Regions from separate parts of the Pengzhenrongella sp. genome, predicted to be linked through region 2. Evidence: predicted binding sites of a transcription regulator. Region 2 holds the regulator's gene; each other region holds the start of a gene.
What was found. Region 2 encodes LexA, which represses DNA repair genes until DNA is damaged. Its sites were predicted from a motif close to TCGAACANNTGTTCGA; they were not measured.
Positions count from the first base shown of each region.

Region 1 (3,277 bases), on a different contig from region 2:
GACGTGGCGCGGAACACCGATTCGCGAACCGACCGCGAGGTCACCTAAGGGCGTCCAACCCTCGTATGCGAGGAACGGGTGGTTGGCGGTCGCGGTGATCGTCTTGCCCGAGGCGAGCCGTATCCGCAGCACCCGCTTGGCGCCCGTGGAGAAGACGTGCGTCAGGTGCCGCCGGACGTACATCAGACGCGCGTCGAGCGCCCACACGGGCACGTCGGTGGCGCGGAGCGCGTACAGCTCGCCCATCGTCGTCTCGGCGCCGGTGTCGGCGCGCAGTATCCGCGTATCGGCAGTCAGGCAACCCGATTCGCGAAGGTCGCTCATTGCGGGCCTTTTGTCCGTACGCTGCTCGGCGCCACGGTTCAGCTGGCTGATCGCGATGACCGGGACCTCGAGCTCCTTGGCGAGGAGCTTGAGCGCGCGGGAGAATTCCGAGACCTCCTGCTGGCGCGACTCGACGCGCTTTCCGGAACTCATCAGTTGCAGGTAGTCGATGATCACGAGCTTGAGGTCGTGCTTCTGTTTGAGGCGCCGGCACTTGGCGCGGATCTCCATGAGCGACATGTTCGGCGAGTCGTCGATGAACAGCGGTGCCTCGGAGATCTTGCCCATGGTGCCGGCGAGCTTCTGCCAGTCGTCCTCACCCATGGAACCGTTGCGCATCTTCTGCAGGTGGATCCGCGCCTCGGCCGAGAGCAGGCGCATCGTGATCTCGTTGCGGCTCATCTCGAGGGAGAAGACCACCGAGGTCATGTTGTGCTTGATCGACGCGGACCGGGCGATGTCCAGCCCCATCGTCGATTTTCCGATGGCCGGCCGCGCCGCCAGCACGATCATCTGGCCCGGGTGCAGCCCGTTGGTGAGCTTGTCGAGGTCGGCGAAGCCGGTGGGCACGCCGATCATGCCCTCGCCACGGTGCCCGGCCGCCTCGATCTCGTCGACCGTGCCGCCGATCACCTCGCCCAGGCGCAGGTAGTCCTCGGAGGTGCGCTGCTCGGTGACCGCGTAGACCTCGGCCTGCGCGTTGTTCACGATCTCGTCGACGTCGCCGCCCTCGGTCGCGTAGCCGAGCTGGACGATCCGGGTGCCCGCCTCGACGAGTCGGCGCAGCACCGCGCGCTCGCGCACGATCCGGGCGTAGTACCCCGCGTTGGCCGCGGTGGGCACCATCGAGATCAGCGTGTGCAGGTACGGGGCGCCGCCGATGCGGGCCATCTCGCCGCGCTTGGTCAGCTCGGCCGAGACCGTGACGGCGTCGGCCGGCTCGCCGCGGCCGTAGAGGTCCAGGACAGCGTTGTACACGGCCTCGTGGGCGGGCTTGTAGAAGTCGGTGCCGCGGAGCTGCTCGACGACGTCGGCGATCGCGTCCTTGGAGATCATCATGCCGCCGAGGACACTTTGCTCCGCCGCGAGGTCCTGCGGAGGCGTCCGATCGAACCCGCCCCGACCCGCGCCTGCCGAGTAACCCTGCTCCAGCTCGTCGATCGACACCAGCCCACCCCAGACTCATTGCACTTCGTTGTACAGCTGTTCTACCTGGAGGGTCGGACAGTCAATACCCGTAAGCCGCGCTCCGGACTCCGGGTCAACGCCTACGCGAGGTTAGGCGTCCTGCTGGGAGACCACAACGCGCCCTGTGTGCACACCTGTGGGCAACCTGTGGACCGTCCGGCATGCGGTTGTGCACAAGTGGTGGACATCCCTGTGGATATCGTGGACGACGTCGGCCGATCCCGGGCGTGAGCGGCACCGATGCCAGGCACCGGTTGTGGACAGGAGATTGCTTGAAACCCGATCCAAGGCGTGGACGGAGCGACCGCGCCCTGGACGCCCGCATCCTCGCGCTGGCCGTCCCGGCGCTCGGTGCCCTCGTCGCGGAACCGCTGTTCGTGCTCGCGGACTCCGCGATCGTCGGTCATCTCGGCACGCCCCAGCTCGCCGGGCTGTCCCTCGCCTCGACGGTCCTGCTTACCCTCGTCGGGCTGTGCGTGTTCCTCGCCTACGCGACCACGGCCGCCGTCGCGCGGCGGATCGGCGCGGGCGACCCGACCGGCGCGCTGACCCTCGGGGTGGACGGCATGTGGCTCGCGGCCGGCCTCGGCGTGCTCCTGGCCGCCGTCGCCTGGCTCGCCGCGCCCTGGGCCGCGACCACCCTCGGTGCCACGCCCGAGGTCGCGGTGCACGCCGTGACGTACCTTCGCTGGTCCGCGCCGGGCCTGCCGGGCATGCTCGTGGTGCTCGCCGCGACCGGCGCGCTGCGCGGCCTGCAGGACACCCGCACGCCCCTGTGGGTCGCCGCCGCCGGCGCGGTCGCGAACACCATCCTCAACGTCGCGCTCGTCTACGGAGCCGGACTCGGTATCGCGGGCTCCGGCGCCGGCACCGCGATCGCGCAGCTCGCGATGGCGTTCGTGCTCACGATCGTCGTCGTGCGGGGTGCGCGGAAGGCCGGCGCGTCGCTGCGCCCTGCGGTCGGCGGGATCTGGGCCACCGCGCGGGCTGGTGCGCCGCTGCTCGTGCGGACCCTCTCGCTGCGCCTGGCGATCCTGCTCACCGTGTTCGTGGCGGCCGGGCTGGGCCAGGTCGCCCTCGCCGGGCACCAGGTCGTGAGCTCGATCTGGGGACTGATCGCACTCGCGCTGGACGCCCTCGCGATCGCCGCGCAGGCGCTCGTCGGGCACTCGCTCGGCGCCGCCGACGTCGCCCAGACGCGCGCCGTGCTGCGCCGCACCCTGACCTGGGGCACCGGCGCCGGGGTCGTGCTCGGCGTCGCGGTCGCGGTCAGCGGCTGGTGGCTCGCGCCGCTGTTCACCCCCGACCCGCAGGTGCGCTCCGCGGTCGCCGTCACGCTGGTGATCGTCGCGGTCTTCCTGCCGATGGCCGGCTGGGTCTTCGTGCTCGACGGCGTCCTGATCGGCGCCGGGGACGGCCGCTACCTCGCCGCGACGGGCATGCTCACTCTCGTCGCGTTCGTGCCGGTCGCCCTCGCCGTCCGCGCCTGGGCGCCCGACGGCGTGACCGGCCTGGCGTGGCTCTGGTCGGCCTTCGCCGGCGTCTTCATGCTGGCCCGCGCCCTCACGACGGGCCTACGCGCCCGCGGCTCCACCTGGATGGTCACCGGCACCTGACCCCGTCGTCGGGCGCGGGAACGGGAAGAAATGGCGCGACTGGCGCACCAATTCTTCCGAAAAGCGGGCCGGACCGGGCCGCCCCGGGCGCCAACGCCAGCAGGACCCGTCCCTCGAGGGGGACGGGTCCTGCTGGATCGTTCAGCGGG
Region 1 is NZ_DATCNW010000187.1:21,547-24,823, forward strand. Features, by position in the region: gene VIM26_RS10965 (replicative DNA helicase) at 1-1,491, opposite strand, end outside; gene VIM26_RS10970 (MATE family efflux transporter) at 1,785-3,128, shown strand.
Region 1: the regulator LexA is predicted to act here: its motif matches at 1,520-1,535, upstream of VIM26_RS10965 (replicative DNA helicase).

Region 2 (3,277 bases):
TACGAGGAGGACCTGAGCACCCGCATGCTGGACCGGCTCACCCGTAGGACCGACCTCGAACGTGCGCTCCAGCGCGACGAGTTCGTCCTGCTCTACCAGCCGATCGTGGCCATCGAGACGGGCGAGATCACGGGCTGCGAGGCCCTCGTGCGATGGCAGCACCCCGGTCGGGGCCTGCTGCCACCCATCGACTTCGTCGAGCTGGCCGAGGAGACCGGGCTGATCGTCGAGCTCGGTGCCTGGGTGCTGGACGCTGCCTGCGCCCAGCTGGAGTCCTGGGCCGGTGCCGGCAGTCCGGGGCTGCGCATGTCCGTGAACGTCTCCGCTCGCCAGCTGCGCGAGCCGGGCTTCGTCGATGAGGTCCGCTCGGTGCTGCGCCGCCACGGCGTGCGTCCTGGTCAGCTGGTGCTCGAGCTCACCGAGAGCATCTTCGCCCTCGACCCGCCCGCCGTCTCGGAGCAGCTGCTCTCCCTGCGCGATGCCGGGGTCAAGCTGGCCATCGACGACTTCGGCACCGGCTTCTCCTCCCTGGCGTACCTCCAGCAGCTCCAGCTCGACATCCTGAAGATCGACAAGGCGTTCGTCGACCGGCTGGGACTGGGCGACCCCGACGCCGGCGCGCTCGTGAACGCGATCATCTCGCTGTCCCACTCGCTGCGCCTCGAGGTGGTGGCCGAGGGGATCGAGAAGCCTGGGCAGCGGGACGAGCTGTGGTCCATGGGGTGCCGCCTCGGCCAGGGGTACCTGTACTCGACACCCGTCGCCGCAGACCGGATCTCCGGCCACCTCTCGATCCCGGCACCGTTCGAGGAGCACGCTGTGCCCGTGCCCGATGGCGTGACGGCGAGTGCCGATCCTAGGTGAGTCCGGGCTCCGCCGCGTCGTCGACCGAGGAGCTGTCGGGCGACCCGACCGGCTTCGATCCAGGCTCGCCGTCGGTGTCCGGCACTGCCGCGGGCCCCGCGCCCGCGCCGCCCTGCGCGGGCGCGGGCGGGTCATGGTGAACCTGACCGAGCCCGGCCCGGATGGCCTTGGGGCCGGGGTCGCGAATCCGTCCGGGCATCGTGAGCCTCCCGCTGCTCTCAGAGCTTCCGGAGCACGCTGACGACACGACCGAGCACCTGCGCGGCATCACCGTCGATCGGCGAGTACGCGGGGTTGTGCGGCAGCAGCCACACGTGGCCGTCCACGCGCTTGAGCGTCTTGACCGTCGCCTCGCCGTCGATCATGGCCGCGACGATCTCGCCGTTCTCGGCGACCGGCTGGCGTCGGACGACGACCCAGTCGCCGTCGCAAATCGCCGCGTCGATCATCGAGTCGCCCGCGACCTTGAGCAGGAACAGGTCGCCGTCACCGACGAGCTGACGGGGCAGGGGGAAGACGTCCTCCACGATCTGCTCGGCCAGGATCGGGCCACCAGCGGCGATCCGACCCACCACCGGTACATAGGACGGCGTCGGGGAGCCGTCCCGTGCGGCGAGATACTCCTCGCCGAACGACTCGGCCTCGCCATCGGCCGGCTTCAGGGCCTGGATCGGCCGTGAGTCGTCCGGGTGCATGACCTCGATCGCGCGCGGACGGTTCGGATCCCGGCGCAGGTAGCCCTTGCGCTCGAGCGCCGTGAGCTGGTGCTTGACGCTGGACGGGCTGGCCAGGCCGACCGCCTCGCCGATCTCGCGCATGCTCGGCGGGTAGCCACGGTTCGTGACCGACGACCGGATCGTCTCCAGGACGAGCCGTTGGCGCGCGGTGAGGCCGTCGCTGTCCGGCGGACCGACCGGTAGGGCGTGCAGCGGTTGGCGACTGTGTCCCTTGACTCGGGGACTGCCTGGCTCCTGCGGTCCGCCCGGGATGCTCCCGTGAGTTGTCACCGATCTCCTCCTCCTAGCGTGCCCGCCCGACCGAGCGTGTGGGTGGCTCGTGGTGCGCTTGCTCCGTACCCACAGCCTAGGAGGCAAAGGGCAATGTTTCAAACATCTGTTCGATCGTGTCTCGACAACCGGTGGAACACGTGCTAGACATCGTACAGACGTTCGACGAACAGGTGTTCGACGGCAAGATCTCCACGTGCCGATCGAGCAACCAGCCGAAGAGGAGCGGGACATGAGCGCAGCAGTGATGCACCCGATGGGCATGAGTGGCGAGATCGAGCTGACGCTCACGGCACGCGGACGCCGCGTGCTGGGCGGGCTCGCGGTGCTCGTGGCGTTCGCAGTGGTGCTGATCGGCGGCCGAGCGGTCGCCGGTGCGCCCGCCGACCCGATCCCGGTGGACACGTACACCGTGAGTACCGGCGAGAGCCTGTGGGACATCGCGCTCGCCTACACCGCCCCGCACGACGACGTCCGAGATACGGTCGACGAGCTCGTGGCCCTGAACGGTCTCGGCGACGGCGGCCTGCGTGCGGGCCGGCAGATCCTGGTGCCGGCGCGCTGAGAGTCGCCGTGCGCGCGGCGCCTCGTGCCTTGTGCGCCGGCACCTGCGGTGGCGCCTGCGGTGCGTTGCGCACGGCGCCCTGCGGTGCGTTGCGCGCGGCCCCCTGCGGTGCTGCCTTGCGTCCGGGCGCGTGGACCTCTAGGTTTTCCCCAGATGTGGGGCCGGGATCCGTCGCGCTGCCCAGATCTAGTTGATCGGGGCGACCGCCCTCGCCGGAACAGCCACCGGAAGATCCACCGAGCGGAGGTTGGCGTGCACTGTCCGTTCTGTCACCACTCGGATTCCCGCGTTGTCGACTCGCGGACCTCCGACGATGGCGCCTCGATCCGCCGACGTCGCCAGTGCCCGCAGTGCAACCGGCGTTTCACGACCGTCGAGACGGCGAGCCTGTCCGTGGTCAAGCGATCAGGAGCGACCGAGCCGTTCAGCCGCGAGAAGATCATCACCGGCGTCCGAAAGGCGTGCCAGGGGCGGCCGGTCAGTGAGGATGATCTCGCCCTGCTCGCCCAGCGGGTCGAGGAGACCATCCGAAGCACCGGCAGCGCCGAGCTCGACGCCTATGAGATCGGGCTGACGATCCTCGGTCCGCTCCGCGACCTGGACGAGGTGGCGTACCTGCGGTTCGCGAGCGTCTATCAGGGCTTCAATTCCCTCGAGGACTTCGAGGCGGCGATCACGTTGCTCCGCGCTGAGCACCAGGCAGTTCGGGACGCCGAGGCTGTGCCCGGCGATGCGGGTGTGTCAGACGCCGTGAGCGGCGGCGTCACGCCCTAGCGAGTGGGGGGTCGCGCCCGGGTGCGGGGCCCTCGCACCTCGGTGCGGGGCCGGCGCTGCGTGCGAC
Region 2 is NZ_DATCNW010000032.1:28,376-31,652, reverse strand. Features, by position in the region: gene VIM26_RS01800 (EAL domain-containing protein) at 1-864, shown strand, start outside; gene VIM26_RS01795 (hypothetical protein) at 857-1,063, opposite strand; gene lexA (transcriptional repressor LexA) at 1,083-1,793, opposite strand; gene VIM26_RS01785 (LysM peptidoglycan-binding domain-containing protein) at 2,104-2,436, shown strand; gene nrdR (transcriptional regulator NrdR) at 2,689-3,210, shown strand.

Region 3 (3,277 bases), on a different contig from region 2:
GTCGGTGCGGTCGGTGCGGTAGCGGTGGACCAGGCCGTCGTCGACCTCCAGCTCGGCGCGAATGGCCGCCAGGGTGCCCAGAAAGTGTGGGTCGTCGGCGGGCAGGAAGTCGACCTGGACCATTTGGAGCAGCGCGGCGTCGGTGTGCTTCGCGCCGTAGTACTGGACGAAGGTGCCGAGGTCGGCGTCGTACCCGTGGGCCAGCACGTCCGCATGGATCTCGTCCCGCACCGCGCGCCAGCGCTCGAGCGGGCCCGCCCGGCCGTGCTCCTCGATCGCGCGCACGCCCCGGTCGAGCGCCGCCCAGGCCATGACCTTCGAGTGTGTGAAGTGCTGCGGGTCGCCGCGCACCTCCCAGATGCCGCGGTCCGGGTCGCGCCAGCGGCGCTCCAGGTCCTCGACGAGCTTGCGTTGCAGGGACCAGCTGTCGGTCGTGTCCTCGAGACCGGCGTCCCGCGCCATGTGCAGGGCGCACATCACCTCCCCGAGCACGTCGTTCTGAACCTGCTCGACGGCCGCGTTCCCGATCCGGACCGGGCGCGATCCCGCGTAGCCCGGCAGGTGGGTCAGCTCACGTTCGGGCAGGTCGCGCCGCCCATCGACGCCGTACATGATCTGCAGGTCGCGCGGGCTGCCGGCGACCGCACGCAGCAGCCAGTCCCGCCAGGCGGTCGCCTCGCTGCGGTAGCCGTACTCGAGCAGCGCCTCGAGCGTGAGCGCCGCGTCGCGCAACCAGCAGTACCGGTAGTCCCAGTTGCGCTCGCCACCCGGCTGCTCGGGCAGCGACGTCGTCGGCGCCGCGACGATGCCGCCCGTCTCGGAGTCGGTGAGCATCTGCAGCACGAGGAGCGAACGCACCACGATCGCGCGGTACGAGCCGTGGTACTCGCAGCTGAGCGCCCAGTCGGCCCAGCGCGTGCGGGTCTGGTCCAGGCGCTTCTGGATCGGCACGCGCTTGGGCGCGGGATCCCAGGAACGGGTCCAGGTGACGGCGAACTCGACGCTCTCACCGGCGGCCAGGTCGAACACGTCGCGGTGCCGGCGGCCCGCCGTCGCGATGGGCAGCCGGTCGGCCCGCAGCAGCAGGGCGTCCGGCCCCGCGATCGCGCGGATCGCCACGTTCCCGTCCGGGTCCTCGATGCGGCGCACCCACGGCACGTACGCGCCGTAGCCGAACCGCACGATCCACTCGTGCTCGACGGTGACCGTCCCGGACAGCACCTCCAGCCGGCGCACCAGGTCGGCGCGGCCGTCCCCGAGCGGCATCGCCTCGTGCACCACCGCGGTGCCCGACGGCGAGACGTAGGTCGTCTCGAGCACGAACGAGTTGCCGGAGTACCGGCGGGTGACCTCGGTCGCATCGGGCACGGTGAGCAGCCAGCGCCCGTGCTCCGGCCCGCCCAGGAGCGCCGCGAAGCACGCCGGCGAGTCGAACGACGGCAGGCACATCCAGTCCACGGACCCGGTCCGGGACACCAGCGCCGCGGTCTGGCCGTCGCCGAGCACGGCGTAGTCCTCGATCGGTGTCGACGGCAGGGGCGTGTGGTTCACGCCCGTAGGGGCGGCGGCGATCGCGCTGACGCGCTTGCGAGGGGGCACCCGAGCCAGTCTGCCCCCCGTAGCGACGCGCCGACATGTCGAAAGTGAGTTCGAACAGGTGTACGTATCACCGGATTCGCCGTACCATGGGCCAGGTGAACGATCGACTGGTAGTGCAGGGTGCGCGCGAGCACAACCTCCGGAACGTGGACCTCGATCTCCCGCGGGACAAGCTCATCGTCTTCACGGGTCTGTCGGGGTCCGGCAAGTCGTCGCTGGCCTTCGACACCATCTTCGCGGAGGGGCAGCGTCGCTATGTCGAGTCGCTGTCCGCGTACGCGCGGCAGTTCCTCGGGCAGATGGACAAACCCGACGTCGACTTCATCGAGGGGCTCTCGCCCGCGGTGTCGATCGACCAGAAGTCGACCAACCGCAACCCGCGGTCGACCGTCGGCACCATCACCGAGGTCTACGACTACCTGCGCCTGCTGTTCGCGCGCGCGGGCACCCAGTTCTGCCCGCAGTGCGGCGAGCGCGTCCAGGCGCAGACCCCCCAGGCGATCGTCGACAAGCTGCTCGAGCTGCCCGAGGGCACCCGGTACCAGGTCCTCGCGCCGGTGGTCCGCGGACGCAAGGGCGAGTACTCCGAGCTGTTCAAGGAGCTCCAGGCCAAGGGCTTCTCGCGGGCCCGGGTCGACGGTGCGGTCGTCCAGCTGACCGAGCCGCCCGCGCTGGAGAAGAAGCTCAAGCACGACATCGAGGTCGTCATCGACCGGCTCGCCGCCCGCGAGGGCGTGCAGCGGCGCCTGACGGACTCCGTCGAGACCGCGCTCGGCCTCGCGGGCGGCCTGCTCGTCGTCGAGCTGGTCGACGCGGACGCCGACGACCCGGAGCGCGAGCGACGGTTCTCCGAGCACCGTTCGTGCCCGAACGACCACCAGCTCGCGCTCGAGGAGATCGAGCCGCGCACGTTCTCGTTCAACGCGCCGTACGGCGCGTGCCCGGAGTGCACCGGCATCGGCAGCCGCCTCGAGGTCGACCCCGACCTGGTGATCCCGGACGACGAGCTGTCCCTCGCCGAGGGTGCGGTCGCGCCGTGGTCGCAGATCTCCTCGGAGTACTTCACACGGGTGCTCTCCGCCCTCGCGGGCGACCTCGGATTCTCGATGGACGTGCCGTGGCGCGGCCTGCCGCAGCGCGCGAAGGACGCGGTGCTGTTCGGTGAGAACCACGAGGTCAAGGTCCGCTACAAGAACCGGTGGGGCCGCGAGCGGCAGTACTCGACCGGGTTCGAGGGCGTGATCACCTTCCTGCAGCGCCGGCACGGCGAGACCGAGTCGGACTGGAGCAAGGAGAAGTACGAGGCCTACATGCGCGAGGTCCCGTGCCCGGTCTGCGAGGGCGCCCGGCTCAAGCCCGAGGTGCTCGCCGTCCGCGTCGGCGGCGCCTCCATCGCCGAGGTCTGCGCGCTGCCCCTGCGCGAGGCCCGCGACTTCCTCGACCGGCTCGAGCTCGGTGAGCGGGAGCGGGCGATCGCCGAGCAGGTGCTCAAGGAGATCCAGACGCGGCTCGGCTTCCTGCTCGACGTCGGGCTGGACTACCTCTCCCTCGAGCGTCCCGCGGGCACGCTGTCCGGCGGCGAGGCGCAGCGGATCCGGCTCGCGACCCAGATCGGCTCCGGCCTGGTCGGGGTGCTGTACGTGCTGGACGAGCCGAGCATCGGCCTGCACCAGCGGGA
Region 3 is NZ_DATCNW010000161.1:2,653-5,929, reverse strand. Features, by position in the region: gene VIM26_RS09155 (glycoside hydrolase family 15 protein) at 1-1,551, opposite strand, end outside; gene uvrA (excinuclease ABC subunit UvrA) at 1,686-3,277, shown strand, end outside.
Region 3: the regulator LexA is predicted to act here: its motif matches at 1,650-1,665, upstream of uvrA (excinuclease ABC subunit UvrA).